DNA from 4 places in the Acidovorax sp. SDU_ACID1 genome. Region 2 is predicted to be linked to each of the others. Evidence: predicted binding sites of a transcription regulator. Region 2 holds the regulator's gene; each other region holds the start of a gene.
What was found. Region 2 encodes sigma-54, which starts transcription at its own class of promoters, with help from an activator protein. Its sites were predicted from a motif close to TGGCANGNAANCTGCTTT; they were not measured.
Positions count from the first base shown of each region.

Region 1: a site for sigma-54 is predicted at 2,141-2,158, ahead of urtA (urea ABC transporter substrate-binding protein). Genes of this name have one in related genera too.
Region 3: a site for sigma-54 is predicted at 2,153-2,170, ahead of AAG689_RS23125 (pilin). Genes of this name have one in related genera too.
Region 4: a site for sigma-54 is predicted at 2,833-2,850, ahead of AAG689_RS01820 (formate/nitrite transporter family protein). Genes of this name have one in related genera too.

Region 1 covers NZ_CP152342.1:2,727,649-2,732,047, reverse strand. Annotated here, with positions in the region: gene ureC (urease subunit alpha) at 1-689, opposite strand, end outside; gene AAG689_RS13460 (urease subunit beta) at 689-994, opposite strand; gene AAG689_RS13455 (HupE/UreJ family protein) at 996-1,586, opposite strand; gene ureA (urease subunit gamma) at 1,631-1,933, opposite strand; gene urtA (urea ABC transporter substrate-binding protein) at 2,226-3,488, shown strand; gene urtB (urea ABC transporter permease subunit UrtB) at 3,570-4,399, shown strand, end outside.
Region 2 covers NZ_CP152342.1:4,076,932-4,081,330, reverse strand. Annotated here, with positions in the region: gene AAG689_RS19995 (thiol:disulfide interchange protein DsbA/DsbL) at 1-559, shown strand, start outside; gene lptA (lipopolysaccharide transport periplasmic protein LptA) at 661-1,305, shown strand; gene lptB (LPS export ABC transporter ATP-binding protein) at 1,305-2,099, shown strand; gene AAG689_RS19980 (RNA polymerase factor sigma-54) at 2,099-3,643, shown strand; gene AAG689_RS19975 (acyl-CoA thioesterase) at 3,659-4,102, shown strand; gene AAG689_RS19970 (M36 family metallopeptidase) at 4,388-4,399, shown strand, end outside.
Region 3 covers NZ_CP152342.1:4,750,610-4,755,008, forward strand. Annotated here, with positions in the region: gene AAG689_RS23110 (protein kinase domain-containing protein) at 1-399, shown strand, start outside; gene AAG689_RS23115 (Stp1/IreP family PP2C-type Ser/Thr phosphatase) at 396-1,202, shown strand; gene AAG689_RS23120 (FHA domain-containing protein) at 1,255-1,893, shown strand; gene AAG689_RS23125 (pilin) at 2,232-2,720, shown strand; gene AAG689_RS23130 (hypothetical protein) at 2,752-4,399, shown strand, end outside.
Region 4 covers NZ_CP152342.1:380,410-384,808, forward strand. Annotated here, with positions in the region: gene mnmH (tRNA 2-selenouridine(34) synthase MnmH) at 1-144, opposite strand, end outside; gene AAG689_RS01815 (protein kinase domain-containing protein) at 174-1,898, opposite strand; gene AAG689_RS01820 (formate/nitrite transporter family protein) at 1,895-2,704, opposite strand; gene AAG689_RS01825 (nitrate- and nitrite sensing domain-containing protein) at 2,925-4,166, opposite strand; gene nirD (nitrite reductase small subunit NirD) at 4,163-4,399, opposite strand, start outside.

The DNA.
Region 1 (4,399 bases), 1.3 Mb from region 2:
GTGGTGCCCCAGTCCTCGTGCAGTTTCAGTCCGATCACGCCCGCGTGGATCTGTTCGTGCAGCGCGCCGGGTAGGCTGGCGTTGCCCTTGCCGAGGAAGCCCAGGTTCATCGGAAAGGCGTCGGCCGCTTGCAGCATGCGCTCGATGTGCCACGGCCCCGGCGTGCAGGTGGTGGCAAAGGTGCCGGTGGCCGGGCCGGTGCCGCCGCCGATCATGGTGGTGACGCCGCTGGCGAGCGCCTCCTCGATCTGCTGCGGGCAGATGAAGTGGATGTGGCAGTCGATGCCGCCCGCAGTGACGATATGGCCCTCGCAACTGATGATCTCGGTGCCGGGCCCGATCACGATATCCACGCCCGGCTGCGTGTCGGGATTGCCCGCCTTGCCGATGGCGGCGATGCGCCCGTCCTTCAGGCCGATGTCGGCCTTGACGATGCCCCAGTGGTCGAGGATCAGCGCATTGGTCAGCACGGTATCCACGGCGCCCTCGGCCCGCGTGCGCTGCGATTGCGCCATGCCGTCGCGGATGGTCTTGCCGCCGCCGAACTTCACTTCTTCGCCATAGCCGCCTGCGGCCAGGGTGAAGTCGCGTTCCACCTCGATGACGAGGCCCGTGTCGGCCAGCCGTAGGCGGTCGCCCACGGTGGGGCCATAGGTTTCGGCGTAGGCGCGCCGGTCGATGCTTGCCATCACAAATCTCCCTGCACCAGTCCGCGAAAGCCGAACACGCGGCGCGCACCGGAAAAATCGACGAGTTCCACCGTGCGCTGCTGGCCCGGTTCGAAACGCACGGCCATGCCGCTCGCGATGTTGAGGCGCATGCCGCGTGCGCTGTCGCGGTCGAATTCCAGCCCCGCGTTGGCCTCGGCGAAGTGGTAGTGCGAGCCGACCTGGATCGGCCGGTCACTCGCGTTCTTCACCACCAGCGCGAGCGTGCGGCGGCCGGGGTTGAGCGCGTGCGCGCCGTCGCCTGGGATGAGTTCACCGGGAATCATGTCAGGCCCATCGCGTCAGCATGAACACACCCAGCAGTGCCGTGGCCGCGCCGCCCGCGCGGGCGATCCACTGGTGGCGCTGCATCACCGCATGGCCCAGCAGCATGCCCGCGACGTGCAGCACGGCCGAGCCCGCCGCCATACCCGCCAGCGCGCCGAAGGCGGCGCCGCCGCCATCGCCCGCCAGTTCATAGCCATGCGCCGCGCCGTGGAAGAACGCGAACACGCCGGCCAGGGCAGCGGCTGCGCCCCAGGGCATGCGCTTGTGGACGGCCACGAGCAGGCCGAGCACCAGCACCGAGGCGGCGATCATCGGCTCCACCCCAGGCACCCACAGGCCACTGAAGCCTGCCAGCGCACCCAGCACCAGCAGCGCCACGAACGCGGCGGGCGCACGCCACGCGGGCCGCACGGCCAGCGCGCTCCAGGCGCCCACGGCCAGCATGGCGGCGAGGTGGTCGAGGCCCGTGAACGGATGCACGAAGGCGTGCGCGAAGCTGTCCGCCACGCCATGCGTGTGCGGCTGTCCGCCCACGTGGGCAAGAGCCGCGAAGGGCAGGGCGGCGAGGGAGAGGGGCAGTATCTTTTTCATAGCTGTTCGTGCTTGGTGGATAAGGGCTGGAGGCAAAAAAGGCTTCAAATGATGGGCTCGTGCACGGTCACCAGCTTGGTGCCGTCGGGAAAGGTGGCTTCGATCTGGATGTCCGGGATCATCTCGGCCACACCCTCCATCACGTCGGCGCGCGCGAGTACGGTGCGGCCCGCGCTCATCAGCTCGGCCACGGTGCGCCCGTCGCGCGCGCCTTCCATCACGAAGGCGCTGATGAGGGCCACGGCCTCGGGGTAGTTGAGCTTGAGCCCGCGCGCCTTGCGGCGCTCGGCCAGCAGCGCGGCGGTGAAGATCAGCAGCTTGTCTTTTTCACGAGGTGTCAGTTCCATTTCGCTTCGCTTAAGGCTCGATTAATCAGTTCGTGCGGCCAGGAATACCGGCCGAACACGCGGTGTCAGCTCCATGCACCGGGATATGCAAAAACGGTGCCTGTGCGTCGCCGCCGTGGTGCATGGCGCGCGCCCGATGCTGGTGCGTGGCTGGCCGTCATGGTGCCTGCGCCGCCGCTTTTGCACCACGAGCGTGAGAAGGCGCGGTGGCACGGTGCTTGCAAGACGAGAGCAGTCCCGCCGTTTTCGCAGATGGCGGCCTTCTCCATCGACAGCCAAGGATCGCATCGTGATGAACCCGCGCCGTTTCACCCTCCAGACCCTCGCCGCCGCTGCGGCCATCGCCAGCCTGCCGCTCGCCGCGCATGCGGCGGACACCATCAAGGTGGGCGTGCTGCATGCGCTCTCCGGCACGATGGCAATCTCGGAAACCGCGCTCAAGGACATGGCGCTGATGACCATCGAGGACATCAACGCTAAGGGCGGCGTGCTCGGCAAGAAGCTGGAGCCCGTGGTGATCGACACGGCCTCCAACTGGCCGCTGGCGGCCGAGAAGGCCAAGCAGCTCATCGGCCAGGACAAGGTGGCCGTCACCTTCGGCTGCTGGACCTCGGTGTGCCGCAAGTCGGTGCTGCCGGTCTACGAGGAGAACAACGCGCTGCTGTTCTACCCCGTGCAGTACGAGGGCGAGGAACTCTCCAAGAACGTCTTCTACACCGGCGCCGCGCCCAACCAGCAGGCCATTCCCGCCGTGGAATACCTGATGGGCGAGGACGGCGGCAGTGCCAAGCGCTGGGTGCTGCTGGGCACCGACTACGTGTACCCGCGCACGGCCAACAAGATCCTGCGCGCCTTCCTCAAGGCCAAGGGCGTGGCCGACAAGGACATCATGGAGACCTACACCCCCTTCGGCCACAGCGACTACCAGACCATCGTGGCCGACATCAAGAAGTTCTCTGCCGGCGGCAAGACGGCGGTCGTCTCCACCATCAACGGCGACTCCAACGTGCCCTTCTACAAGGAGCTGGGCAACGCGGGCCTGAAGGCCACCGACGTGCCCGTGGTCGCCTTCAGCGTGGGCGAGGAAGAGCTGCGCGGCCTCGACCCCAAGCCGCTCGTGGGCCACCTCGCCGCGTGGAACTACTTCATGAGCGTGAAGAACCCCACGAACGATGCCTGGATCAAGCAGTGGAGCGCCTACGCCAAGGCCAAGAAGCTGCCCGGCCAATCGACCAAGCCGCTGACCAACGACCCGATGGAAGCCACCTACGTCGGCATCCATATGTGGAAGCAGGCGGTGGAGAAAGCCAAGAGCACCGACCCCGACAAGGTGATCCCCGCGATGGCCGGGCAGACCTTCAAGGCGCCCAGCGGCTTCACGCTGACCATGGACGCCAAGAACCACCACCTGCACAAGCCGGTGCTGATCGGCGAGATCAAGGCCGACGGCCAGTTCAACGTCGTCTGGAAGACCAAGGCGCCCGTGAAGGCCCAGCCCTGGAGCCCGTACATCGACGGCAACGACAAGAAGAAGGACGAGCCTGAAAAGAAGTAACTCCCGAGTCTCCTCGCCCTGGTGGGCAGCCTTCGGCGCGGCGCGCACAGTCGCGCGCCGCGCCGTTTTTTTGAGGTTCGTATGTTGAGACAACTGTTGTTGCGAACGCTGGTGTGGATGGCCTGCATGGGCGGCGTGCACCTGGTCCACGCGCTCACGCCCGAAGCCGCGCTGGCGATGGCGCAGGGCGACAGCGCGGGCCGCATCGCCGCCATGCAGACGGCAGTGGCCGAGCAGCCCGATGCGCGCACCGCCGCCTTTCTGCGCGCGCTGGCCGAGGGCGAGGTGGCCGTCGCGGACGGCCGCGCGTTGATCGTCAAGGACGGCCAGGCGCAAGATCCGGCGACCGGGCAGGACGTGACACTGCCCGAGGGCGCGGAGGACGTGAGCAACAACAACCGCATGCGCTCTGCCATCGGCGCTGCGCTGGCCGCGCTCGACCTGTTCGCGCCCGATGCCGGGCAGCGCCTGCAGGCCGCGCAGGCCATGCGCCAGGGTGCGACGGCCGAGCGCCTGCCGCTCATCGACAAGGCGCTGGCGCAGGAGAGCGACGCGCGCGTGAAGCGGGCGCTGGAGCAGATCCGCGCCAGCGTGCAGCTGAACAGCGGCGACGCGATGGGCCGCATGGCCGCCATCGCCACGCTGCTGGAAGACGCCAGCCCCGCCACGCGCCTGCTGCTCAGCGAGCGGTTAGCGCAGGAGCGCGACGAAAAGGTGCAGGCCGCCCTGCGCCGCGCGCTTGCGCAGGTGGACGACCAGCTCGCCTGGGGCGAGCGCCTGGGCGTGGCCTTCACGGGCGTCAGCCTGGGCAGCATCCTGCTGCTGGTCGCCCTGGGCCTCGCGATCACCTACGGGCTCATGGGCGTCATCAACATGGCGCACGGCGAGCTGATGATGATCGGCGCCTATGC
Region 2 (4,399 bases):
GTTCAAGGAGGGCAAGGACTACGCCAAGCTCGGCAAGCCCGTGGCATCGGAAGCACCCGTCGGCAAGGTCGAGGTGATCGAGTTCTTCTGGTACAGCTGCGGGCACTGCAACGCCTTCGAGCCCACGCTGGAGGCCTGGATCAAGTCCGCGCCCAAGGAGCTGCACATCCGCCGCGTGCCCGTGGCGTTCAATTCCAGCTTCGTGCCCCAGCAGAAGCTCTACTACACGCTCGAAGGGATGGGCAAGCTGCCCGAACTGCACGCCAAGGTGTTCCGCGCCGTGCACGTGGAGCGGCTGCCTCTGAACAAGGACGACCTGATCTTCGACTGGATCGGCAAGCAAGGCGTGGACGTGGCGAAGTTCAAGGAGGTCTACAACTCCTTCACCGTCTCCAACCAGGTGCGCAAGGCCTCGCAGTTGCAGGACGCCTACCAGGTCGAGGGCGTGCCCTCCATGGGCGTGGCGGGCCGCTACTACACCGACGGCACCATGGCCGGCAACATGCAGAGCGTGCTGCAGGTGGTGGAATACTTGGCGTCGCAGGCGCGCAAGGGTTGACTGCCCGTTTCCGCTACACGAGCGCGCCCCCGGGGCGCGCTTTGTCTTTTTAGAAGCTGGGGCGCATGCGTCAGTACAATGGACCGCAAGATTCGTGCCCTATGAGAAAACGACTGCTCCCGCTCCTCCTGCTCTGCGCGCTGGCCTGTGCCTCGTGGGGCGCCCGTGCCGAGAAGGCCGACCGCAACAAGCCCATGAACATCGAGGCCGACGCGCTGCGCCACGATGAGCTCAAGCAGACCAGCGTGTTCTCCGGCCGCGTGGTCATGACCAAGGGCACCATCGTGCTGCGCGGCGCGCAGCTCGAAGTGCGCCAGGACGCCGACGGCTTCCAGTACGGCGTGGTGACGGCGGAGCAGGGCAAGCGCGCCTTCTTCCGCCAGAAGCGCGACACCGCGCCCGGCGCGCCCGACGAATTCGTCGAGGGCGAGGGCGAGCTCATCGAATACGACGGCCGCGCCGACAAGGTGCGGCTCATCCGCCGCGCCGAGCTGCGCCGCTACCGCGAGGCCACGCTGACCGACGAGCTGGCCGGCGCGCTCATCGTCTACAACAACCTCACGGACGTCTTCACCGTGGACGGCCAGAAGACCGCGCCGGCCGGCACCAGCGCGGGCACGCCCGGCGGGCGCATCCGCGCCGTGCTCTCGCCCAAGGAACCCGCCTCCGGCGCGCAGCCCGCGCCGGCACCCGCCGACGCGCCCGCGCTGCGTTCCAGCCCCGAACTGGGCGGCGGCGCGAAGTGATGGCCGCGCACGAGGCACAGGCGCCCGCGGCGCACGCCACGGATGCCGGAAACGGCAGCCGCCTGGAAGCCTGGCACCTGCAGAAGTCCTACGGCAGCCGCAAGGTGGTCAAGGACGTGTCGGTGGCGGTGCAAAAGGGCGAGGTGGTGGGCCTGCTCGGCCCCAACGGCGCGGGCAAGACCACGTCGTTCTACATGATCGTGGGCCTGGTGCGCAGCGACGGCGGCAGCATCCGCATCGACGGCCAGGACGTCACCCACATGCCCATCCACCGGCGCTCGCGCCTGGGGCTGTCCTACCTGCCGCAGGAGGCCTCGATCTTCCGCAAGCTCAACGTCGAAGAGAACGTGCGGGCCGTGCTGGAGCTGCAGAAGGACGAGGCCGGCCGCTCCCTGGCGCGCGCCGAGATCGAGCGCCGCCTCACCGCGCTGCTCGAAGAACTGCGCGTGCAGCACCTGCGCGAATCGCCCGCGCTGGCGCTGTCGGGCGGCGAGCGCAGGCGCGTGGAAATCGCCCGGGCGCTGGCCACGCAGCCGCGCTTCATCCTGCTGGACGAGCCCTTCGCGGGCATCGACCCCATCGCCGTGATCGAGATCCAGCGCATCATCGGCTTCCTCAAGGAGCGCGGCATCGGCGTGCTCATCACCGACCACAACGTGCGCGAGACCCTGGGCATCTGCGACCACGCCTTCATCATCAGCGACGGCCAGGTGCTCGCGCAGGGCACGCCGTCCGAAATTGTCGATAACGCTGAAGTGCGCCGCGTCTATCTCGGCGAACACTTCAGGATGTGATGAAACCCAGCCTGTCGCTGCGTGTCTCGCAGCATCTGGCGCTCACGCCGCAGTTGCAGCAGTCGATCCGGCTGCTGCAGCTCTCCACGCTGGAGCTGGCGCAGGAAGTCGAGCAGATGCTCGGCGACAACCCCTTCCTGGAGGTGGCGCAGGATGAGGCGCCGCGCGAGGAGTTCGGCATCGCCCAGGCCGATGCGCCCGCCAGTGCCGACGAAGATGCTTCTTATTCAGGAGCTGCCAGCGCTGAGCCAGCAAGCGCTGAAGCCCCAAATGAACCTGAACCCTCCCCGGACTGGGAGGGCGACGGCACCGTCGAGATGGCCCCCGACGACGGCGAGTGGGGCGGCGATGCCCCCGCGCGCACCGGATCTTCCAGCGGCGATGGCGACGAGGTGGACGCCACGGAGCTCGCCCGCAGCCACGAATCGCTCACCGACCATCTGCACCGCCAGGCGCTCTCGCTGCGTCTGTCGGAGGTGGACTGCGCCGCGCTGCGCTTCCTCATCGAATCGCTGAACGACGACGGTTACCTCGACGAGCCGCTCGAATCCCTCGCGCAGAGCCTGGCCGGCACCGAAGACCCCGAGCAGGTGGACGAGCTGGTGCACCGCTTCACCGTCGCCCTGGGCCTGCTGCAAAGCCTGGAGCCCGCCGGCGTAGGCGCGCGCAACCTGGCCGAATGCCTGGCGCTGCAGCTGCGTGCGATGGACCAGGACGAGGAGGGCGACCCGGCCGTGATCCAGGCCGCGCTCGCCATCTGCCGCCAGCCGCTGGAGTTGCTGGCCAAGCGCGACGTGCGCCGCCTGGCCCAGGCCGCCGGCAGCAGCGAAGACGTGACGCGCGCCGCCATGGCGCTCATCGCGCGGCTGGAGCCGCGCCCCGGCCGGCGCTTCGCCGACGTGGACCGCAACATCATCGTGCCCGACGTCATCGTGCGCAAAACCGGGCGCGGCGCGCAGCAGCGCTTCAGCGTGCAGCTCAACCCCGACGTGATGCCCCGCCTGCGCGTGCACGACATCTACGCCGGAGCGCTGCGTGGCGGGCGCGGCAGCGAAGGCCACCAGGCGCTGCAGCAGCGCCTGCAGGAGGCGCGCTGGTTCATCAAGAACATCCAGCAGCGCTTCGACACCATCCTGCGCGTCTCCACCGCCATCGTCGAGCGGCAGAAGAACTTCTTCGTCCACGGCGAGCTGGCCATGCGCCCGCTGGTGCTGCGCGACATCGCCGACGAGCTGGGCCTGCACGAGTCCACCATCAGCCGGGTGACCACCGCCAAGTACATGGCCACGCCGCAGGGCACGTTCGAGCTGAAGTATTTCTTCGGCTCCGGCCTGGGCACCGAGACCGGCGGCAACGCCTCCAGCACGGCCGTGCGCGCGCTCATCAAGCAGTTCGTGGCCGCCGAGAACCCGCACAAGCCCCTGTCGGACAGCCAGATCGCCGACATGCTCAAGGAACAGGGTATCGAGTGCGCACGCCGCACCGTGGCCAAGTACCGCGAGGCGCTCAAGATCGCGCCCGCCAACCTGCGCAAGGCGCTCTAGAAAACACCCCTCTCCATGGCCCGCGTCGTCTTCGACCTTCCCGCCCATTTCGGCTTCGCCACCGAGCTGCAGGTCTACATCAGCCACGTCAACCAGGGCGGGCACCTGGACAACGCGCAGCTGCTCAGCCTCGTTTCCGAGGCGCGCGTGCGCTTTTTCCGCTCCCTGGGCTACCCGGAGGCCGATGTGGCGGGCCTTGCCACCGTGGTGGGCGACATGGTCGCCCAATACAAGTCCGAGGCCTTCCACGGCGAGACGCTGCGCGTGGAGATGGCGCCGCAAGACTTCAACCGCTACGGCTTCGACCTCGTCTTCCGCATGACGGAGAAGACCCAGTGCCGCGAGATCGCGCGCGGCAAGACCGGCATCGTGTTCATCGACCGCGCGGCCCGCAAGCCCGCGCCCATCCCTGAATCGGTGCGGCAGTTGCTGCTTCAGCGCGTCGCGTCGGCATCCTGAACATGCGGGCGGCGGCAGACCGCAAATTACCCAATTTCAGGGATGTTGCGAAAAGTCACATTCCGTTAACATTGTTTGGCCGCGTGGGCTTGGTTTGAGTGTTTTTGGGCTTTAGCCCTTGCCTGGCAAGCGCAGGCAGCTATCAAACCCATAGTTCAAACGCCATGCACTCACCTATCTGGGGCTCCTGGGGCCGCGCACTGCTGTGCGCCGCTGTCCTGACACTGCCGCTTGCCCACGCCCGCGAGCTTGCGCCCATCGACGCCCTGGGAGAGGCCCCCCGCAGTGCAGCGCAAG
Region 3 (4,399 bases), 670 kb from region 2:
TATGCGTTGGGCGTCACCTTGTTCCAATTGCTCACGGGCACTCTGCCACTGCGGGGGCGCACCATGGCAGAGCTGATGCAGCGCATCGTCCACGAGCCCGCTCCCAACCTGCGCGACGTGCGCCCGGAATTGCCGCCGGCTCTGGCGGCCGTCGTGGCGCGCTTGCTGGCCAAGGCGCGCGAGGACCGGTATGAGACCGGCGCCGAGCTGGCGCAGGATCTGCGCGCCTGCGAAACGTACTTGCCTGAACAGATAACCCGTGGAGCAGCCGAAAGCCTCGTCTATGATGCGAATTCCGATGCACCGGGCGATGCCATGGCCGATTTCCAGCAGACGATCATGGACCCGTCCTCCCCACCCGGCCCCTCATCGCGCGGCAGGTTTTCGGATGTTCTATGAAAGCTCTGCCCCAGTTGAGTTACGAGTTCCACGCATTGACGGACACCGGGCGCGTGCGCTCGAACAATGAAGATGCGGTAGCCATCGACGAATCGGCCCAACTGGCCATCTTGGCCGATGGCATGGGCGGCTACAACGCCGGCGAAGTGGCCAGCGGCATGGCCACCACCTACATCGGCACGGAGATGGCCCGCTGGCTGCAGGAGCAAGGCACGAATGCCGATGCTGCCGACGTGCGCCGAGCCATGGAAGCCTGCGTGGACAACGCCAATCACGCTATCCTGGGTGCATCGCTGGCCAACCCTCAATACATGGGCATGGGCACCACCTTGGTCGTGGCGGTGTTCCTTGGTGACCGCCTGATCCTGGGCCACGTAGGCGACTCGCGCTGCTATCGGTTGCGCGCAGGCGTGCTGAAGCAGATCACGCGGGACCACTCCTGGCTGCAGGAGCAGATCGACGCGGGCCTTCTCACCCCAGAGGAGGCTGCGAGATCAGGCCAGCGCAACCTTGTCACGCGAGCGTTGGGCGTGGAAGGCACGGTGCACATCGAGGTCAACGAATTCGCGGTGGAGCAGCAGGACCTGTTCATCCTGTGTTCGGACGGCCTGACCGATATGGTGGACGACGATGACCTTGCCGCCATTGCCCGCCAAGCCATTCCATTGAAGGACAAGGCACAGCGCATGATCGACCTGGCCAATGCCTTGGGCGGGCGCGACAACATCAGCGTGCTGCTGGTGCGGACATCCGCGCCCGGCGGAAAACGCGGACTGATGTCCCGGCTGCTTCGCGCGCCGTGAGCCTGAAACTTGCTTTTGTTTCCGAATAATTGGCTGCAGAAGGAAAAAGAACATGCCCAGACTGGTCGTCTCTATCGACGGAGTCGTCATCAAGGAAGCCCCGCTCGTCAAGGAGCACACGGCCGTGGGGCGACGCCCTTATAACGATGTGGTGATCGACAATCTGGCCGTCAGCGGCGAGCATGCGGTGTTCCATTTGGCGGGCGGTGAAGCCGAGGTCGAGGACCTGAACAGCACCAACGGAACCTACGTCAACGGCAAGGCCGTCAAGCGCCAGGCGCTGCGCAGCGGCGACACCGTGGAGGTCGGCAAGTACAAGATCCGGTTCCTGAGCGAGGAAGAAGCGCCGGGGTTCGAGAAAACCATGCTTTTCAAGCCGGGCACTCTCGCTCCGCAGAAACACGTGGCCGCCACGTCGGCCCCGGTCGTCCTCAGCGCTGCCGTGCGCGTCCTCTCCGGCCCCGCTGCCGGGCGCGAGGTGGCCTTGTTGAAGGTGGTCACCACCATCGGCAAACCCGGCGTGGCGGTGGCCTCCATTACCAAGCGGCATCAGGGCTTTGTGCTGGCCCATGTGGAAGGCGCGGAGTTTCCGCTGCTCAACGGCAATGCGCTTGGCGGCGAGCCCGTCGTCCTGCAAAGCGGCGACCGTATTGCTCTGGCGGGCACCGAGATGGAGTTTGTCCAGGGCTAACGCATGCGGCCGCAGTTGCTCTAAAAAAGAGAGCATTCGCGCTTGCCAGATAGGAGAAAGCATACAAAATACCTTTGTCTCCTGGTCGGGGGCTCCTCTTTCCCCGGCCGGCCGCTGCGAGCTTTTGAGCGCCAGGGGCGACACCCTGTTGACCGAAAGGGACATCCCTGGGTGACAAATGTGTCGTTTTGTGAGGCTTGCTTCGGGGTGGACGTGGATGCCCGAAGGGACAAAGGGGCGTGTGCTGCAATGCCCGTCCTGGCACGAAAAATGCTGGAAATACAGCACCCTCCCGGTTTCTTCGGGGGGCTTGTCCACAAACTCCCGAGGAGTCATTTATGAAGCGCACCCTGCAACAAGGTTTCACCCTGATCGAACTGATGATCGTGGTGGCGATCATCGGCATTCTGGCTGCCGTGGCGCTGCCGGCGTATCAGGACTACACCGTCCGCGCTAAGGTGTCCGAAGTCATCTTGGCAGCATCCGCCTGCCGCACCACTATCACCGAGACCGTGCAGAGCACGGTCGGCACGACGCTGCCGGCCGCTGGAGCCTGGGGTTGCGAGTCCAGCGGTGGCGTGACCAAGTATGTGGATTCTGTCGCTACGAATAATGCTGGCAAAGTAACGATCACGACCTCCAACAAGGCCGATCTGAAGGATGCTGCAAGTAAGGCCGTCACGTTGGTTCCGATGAAAGACGCAACTAACGCGATCGCAAATGGCGACGTTCAGGTGACGGTGTTTGGCTGGCGCTGCGGCCTTGCTGCCGACGGCACCGACCTCCCGCAGAAGTACCTGCCGGGTTCTTGCCGCGGTCAGTTCTAATACTGTCTAGCCCGATGAAGGGATGGCCTGCTTGAAGGCCATCCCTTTTTTCTGCATGAAAAAACAGTCAATCATTGAAGCGGTGGCGGCGGTCATGCTGGTCATCGCAACACTTGCCTACTACCGGGGTTATGTAGGCATACGCCACGATGCCACGCTTTATGTGGCTCAAATGCTTTATGTGATTGATCCGTCGACATTTTCGAATGACCTCTTTTTTAAATATGGCTCGCAGGCTAATTTCACGCTCTTCCCTCACTTAGCAGCTTTCGCCAACCGATTTTTCCCAGACGTTGGTGCCCTATGGAGGTTCGGCGGCGCTCTTTCGCTGCTGCTTTACGCTGCGGCCTGCGCATACACCCTTTCTGCCTGGTTGCAGGATAGCCGCACGATCTGCCTGTTCGCGATATGCCTCGCCATATTTTGGCCTGGGTATTATGGGCATCACCAGGTAATCACGTATGCCGAACCATATTTTACGGCGCGCGGTCTCGCCGAGCCGCTCATAATATTCGCGTTGGGCGCGCTTATACGGAAAAAATTCTGGCTTGTTGGCGTTTTAGGCTTGCTGGCTGCGGCGCTGCACCCGCTGCAGGCGGTTCCTCTCGCGGGCATATTGGTAATATTCACTACTCCTGAGCGGTTGAGGAAATTTTACTTAATCGGCTTAGTGGCCGGTTTTCTCCTGCTCATTGGAATTCAAGGGGCGGGCTTGCCCTGGCCCGGTCTTGCGACTTATGACGAGTATTGGTGGGATGCCGTCGAGAATTCGAATGGTTTCGTTCTGTTGCAGCAATGGAGTGTCGCTGATTGGATTCGTTTAGGCCTGGACTTCTGGTTGGTTCGGCTCGCACGCGATCATGCGTCTGCACGAGTGCAAAAAGTGCTGGACGCCGTGCTATGGACCGCCGTACTAGGCTTTGTCGTGGCGCTACTATACGCTGACGGACTGCGTCTCGTGCTGGCCACAAGCACCCAATTCTGGCGTGCTCAATGGATTTTGCATTGGTGCGCTGTGGCAAGTTTCGTTGCCATAGTGAGTGCATGGGCACGGTTCGAAAAATCAAATTTTCGAACGCCACCTACACGGCTGATTTTTATTGTGGTCGCCTTTTTGTTATCGGCACCCACTCGCCCTGTTGAGACGGCATATGCGGCACTGCTGTGTGCGCTGCTGTATACCGCTTGGCCGAGCATACAATTTCGCATTGGCACTCGATATGAGGCCATGCTTCGCACGGCAGTGGTCGCCGCCGTGGTGATCATTGTCGTACGCCATGCTTTTTACATAGGAACCGACGAAAGCATCGCTCTGGCCGGCGATGATGGAAGCATCGCAATTTCCAAAGTGTTTCAGCCCGTCGTCGCTGTCGGGCTGTTCGCGGCCGCATTGATGGCCTGGGAGCGGCTGGCCCAATTTTGGCGTTTGCCAGTGACGACTGTGGGTACTGTATTGGCCATATTCCTCGTCTTGCGCTGGGATGGCCGCGCACCGGAAACCCATCTGATCGAATCTATGCCCGCCAATCCCGATATGTTTGGCTGGAAGATCGAACCGGATGCAACCGTCTATTGGTCGAATGAAAATTTGGCGCCGTGGCTGCTGCTGCATCGCGCCGTCTATCTCAGTGGATCACAACAGGGTGGATTATTGTTTAACCGCGAAACGGCGCTGGAGT
Region 4 (4,399 bases), 1.5 Mb from region 2:
GATGGCGCGCTCCTCGTCGTCCAGCACGGGGCAGTTGATCGCGCCGGGGATGTGGTCTTCGGCGAACTCGGCGGGCGAGCGCGCGTCGATGATGGCGTCGAAGGCGTGGCGGTCGGCGGGGCGGGTGGGCTGGTGGCGGGACACGAGGCGAGTTCAGTGGGGGACTGCCGCGACTATAGAAGCATCCTCGCCAGCATTCCCAGCAGGGCGACGACGGCCAGCGCCAGCAGCGCGGCCACGGCCTGCCAGAACGCCACCGGGTCGCGCTCGGCCAGCGGCGGGGCGCGGCGGCGGTGGAAGTCCGGGCCGGGTGCGCGCAGGTCGTGCGCGAACTCGCCCACCGCCTGCTGGCGCCGCGCGGGCTGTGGGTGCAGGGCCTTGCGCAGCACGGCGTCCAGCCAGGCGGGCAGGTCGGGGCGGTGGTGGGTCAGCGGCACGTAGCGCAGGCGGCGCGCATCGCTGCCGGGGCGCAGGCGCGCGGCCTGCAGGCCGTAGGGCAGCTGGCCGGCGAGCATCTCGTAGGCGATGGCGGCCAGCGCGAACAGGTCGGAGCGCGCGTCGCCGCCCTGGCCGGTGAGGTATTCGGGCGCGGTGTACTGCAGCGTGCCCTCGATGGTGGTGGGCGGCCCGTCGCTCGCCGCGTGCAGGCCGGGCACGTGGGCCGAGGCCAGGTCGATGATGCACGCCGTGCCCTGCGCGTCGATCACCACGTTGGCCGGGCGCAGATCCTGGTGCAGCACTTCGCGCCGGTGCAGGGCCTGCAGGCCGCGCGCGACTTGTTCCACGATGGCGCGCACTTCCTCCAGCGCGGGGCGCGGGTGGTCCACCATCCATTGCGCCAGGGTCTGGCCGGGCACGTATTCCAGCGCCGCGAACAGGTGGCCGCGCGGGCGCTGCGGGGCGCGGGCGCGCACTACGTGGGGGCTGTCGATGCGGCTGGCGACCCATTCGTCGAGCAGGAAGCGGTCGAGGAAGGCTTCGTCCTCGTGCGCGCTGGCGGCGGGGGTCTTGAGGGCTACGGGCTCGCCGGTGGCGTCGTCCACGGCCAGGTGCACGTGGCTGCGCGGGCCGACGTGCAGCGCACGCACGATGGTGTAGCCCTCGAAGGCCATGCGCGGCGCGAACGGGGGCGGCAGGCGCAGGCCGTCGCGCGGCAGCAGGGTGTTCAGGCCCGTTGCTGCGGGCAGCGCGTCGATGCGCAGCAGTTGCACGGTGGCGTCGTCCTCGCTGCCCTGCGTGCGGGCGTGCTCGCACAAGGCGCGGGCGGCGGCGTCCAGGTCGTCGCCATGCCGGTGCAGCGCGGCGTGCACGGCAGCGGCGTCGAGGTGGCCGTGCGCGCCGTCGGTGGCCAGCAGGTAGAGGTCGCCCACTTCGGCGGGCCAGCAGCGCGTGTCGATCTCCACGTGCGCGTGCAGGCCCAGCGCGCGCGCCAGGTACGACTGGCCCGCGCCCACGTGCAGGCGGTGGTTTTCGGTCAGCGGCTCCAGCGCCTGCGGGTGCACGCGGCAGATGCGCGCGTCGCCCACGTGCAGCAGGTGCAGGTCGTGCCCGTGCAGGATGAGGGCGCTGAAGGCGCAGACGTAGCCGCTGTCCTTGTCGAAGCGCGCCGGGCCGCGCTGGTTCTGCGCGTGCAGCCAGGCGTTGGTGGCGGCCAGCACCTGCTGCGCGGCGCGGCGCACGGGCCAGGCGTCGGGCGTGGCGTAGTAGTCCTCCAGGAAGCCGCGCACCGCCGCGCTGCTGGCCACCTGGCTCACGCGGCTGGACCCTATGCCGTCGGCCACCGCCAGGGCGATGCCGCGCGCCGCGCGCAGGTGGCCCGTGGGCAGCATGGCGCCGTGGAAGTCCTGGTTCACGCCGCCCTGCTTGCCCAGCGAGTGCTGGCCGAGCGTGACCTTCATGCCGCGCGCTTGGGGGCGGTCTTGTAGTGGGTGGAATACAGCGTGGCGCCGACGAACGTGAGGCCGCCGACGAGGTTGCCCAGCACGGTGGGAATCTCGTTCCAGATCAGGTAATCCATGATCGTGAAGTTGCCGCCCAGCATCAGCCCCGTGGGGAACAGGAACATGTTCACGATGGAGTGTTCGAAGCCCATGTAGAAGAACACCATGATGGGCATCCACATGCCGATGGCCTTGCCCGAGACGCTGGTGGACATCATCGCCGCGACGACGCCGGTGGAGACCATCCAGTTGCACATCACCGCGCGCACGAACAGCGTGAGCATGCCCGCCGCGCCGTGCGCCGAGTAGCCCAGCGTGCGGCCCTCGCCGATGTGGCCCAGCTTCTGGCCGACGGCGTTGGGCGCCTCGGAGAAGCCAAAGGTGAAGATGATGGCCATGAACACCGCCACGGTGATCGCGCCCGCGAAGTTGCCCACGAACACCAGGCCCCAGTTGCGCAGCACGCCGGCCCAGGTGGCGCCGGGGCGCTTGTCGATCACGGCCAGCGGCGCGAGCGTGAACACGCCCGTGAGCAGGTCGAACCCCATCAGGTACAGCAGGATGAAGCCCACCGGGAACAGGAGGGCGCCCAGCAGCGGGTTGCCGGTGTTGACGGTGACGGTGACCGCGAAGGCCGCCGCCAGCGCCAGGATGGCGCCGGCCATGTAGGCGCGGATCAGCGTGTCGCGGGTGGACATGAGCAGCTTGGATTCGCCGGCATCGACCATCCTGGTCACGAATTCGGCGGGGGCGACGTAGGCCATGAGAACTCTCCTCTAGAGAAGCACCTGAAAAGTAAAAGGCGTCCTTCGCACCGCCCTGCGACGCAGGGGTGCGAAGGGACGCCTTCATCCCGGAAACGGGGCCGTCTTCAGCCTCGTTGCGCGGGGTGAATGCAGGTTCCGTGCCAGCGTTCTTTGCGTGGATGCTCCTGAAAAGGGAGCTGCCAGCGCTTGTCCAGCAAGCGCTGGAGGCCGAAAAGGCTCAAACTTCCTTGGCCCGCACGAAGGCCAGGTCGGGCAGCGCCAGGGCGGCCTCGGCCACGTCGAGCAGGCGCCGGTTCTGGTCCATCGAGGCTTTCTGCAGCGCTCGGAAGGCGGCTTCCTCGGTCAGGCCCAGGCGCGCCATCAGCATGCCCTTGGCGCGTTCGATCACCTTGCGCTCCGACAGTGCGCGGCGCGCAGCCTGCAGCTCCACTTCGGTGCGCGCCAGGCGCTCGGATTGGGCGTGCAGCAACTCGCGCAGCGTGGCGGCTTCGCCGGCGAGGGGATCGGCCGTGGGCGGCTGCTCGCGCAGGCGGCGCAGCAGCCCTTCGGAATCCTCCAATTCCTGCTGCGCCTGGCTGGCGTGGCGCGCGCATTCGGCGCGCAGGTGGCGCACCAGCGCGGCTTCCATGGTGCCCAATGCACCGATACGCTCGCTGGCGGCGGCGAACCATTCGCCGCTGGTGTCTGCATCCAGCGCTGCGCCGGGGCGTGCGGCGCAAAGTACGCGGCGCTGGCGTTCCAGCCGCGCCATGCCGGGGCCGAGCTGCAGGCTCTCCCATTCGGCGCGCAGCGCGGCATCGGCAAAGCCGGCGAACACACGCAGGCTCTGCTCCTGCGCGTCGATCAGGTGGGCGATGCGCTCCTGCTCCGCCGCATCGCACTGGCTCGATGCGAACAGGTGCGCACCCGCTGCGCGCTCCTGCCCCGCAGCCTCCTTGGCCTGCACGAGGTGCAGCAGCGCCACCAGCGGGCGCGAGACGCTGGGAACGCCGGGCAGCAGGCTGGCGTCGGCCACGTGCGAGAGCAGCCGCACCATGCCCGCGATGCGTTGGGTGAAGGCGGCGATGGCGTCCTGCGTGTGGGTCTGCCGCGCCTCGATGGCGGCGCGCTGCGCGGGCAGGGCCTCCAGGCCCAGCAGCACACTGGCCATGAGGCCGAGCATGGCGGCGTCCACGTCGGCATCGGCTTCATCAGGCCTTTCCTCACCCTGCGCGGCCAGCAGCGCATGTAGGCCTGCCAGCGCGGGGGCGCCAGCGTCGATGGCGGCGCGGCGCTCATCGGCGAAGCGCGCGCCGCCCGAGGCGAGGTACACGCTGCTCGCGCCGCGCTCGTGCTGCAGCGCGTGGATGCACTCGCGCAGCGCGTCCACCAGCGCGATGCGCGCGGCCAAGCGGCGCGCGGCCTGCATCTCCAGGCGCTTGGCGCGCAGCACCAGCCGCGTGGCGGGGGCTGTGCTCATCCGCAGGCGACGAGCACCTGCTCGCCCTCCATGCGCACCGGGTGGGTGCGCACCGAGTGCTCGGGCGCCTCCAGGCATTCGCCGGTGGCCAGGTCGAAGTGGTTCTTGTAGAGCGGCGAGGCGACCACGGTGCGCCCGTCCACGCTGCCCACCAGCCCGCGCGAGAGCACGCTGGCGCCGCAGGTGGGGTCCACGTTGTCGATCGCGTAGAGCTGCCGCAGGCCGATGCGGAA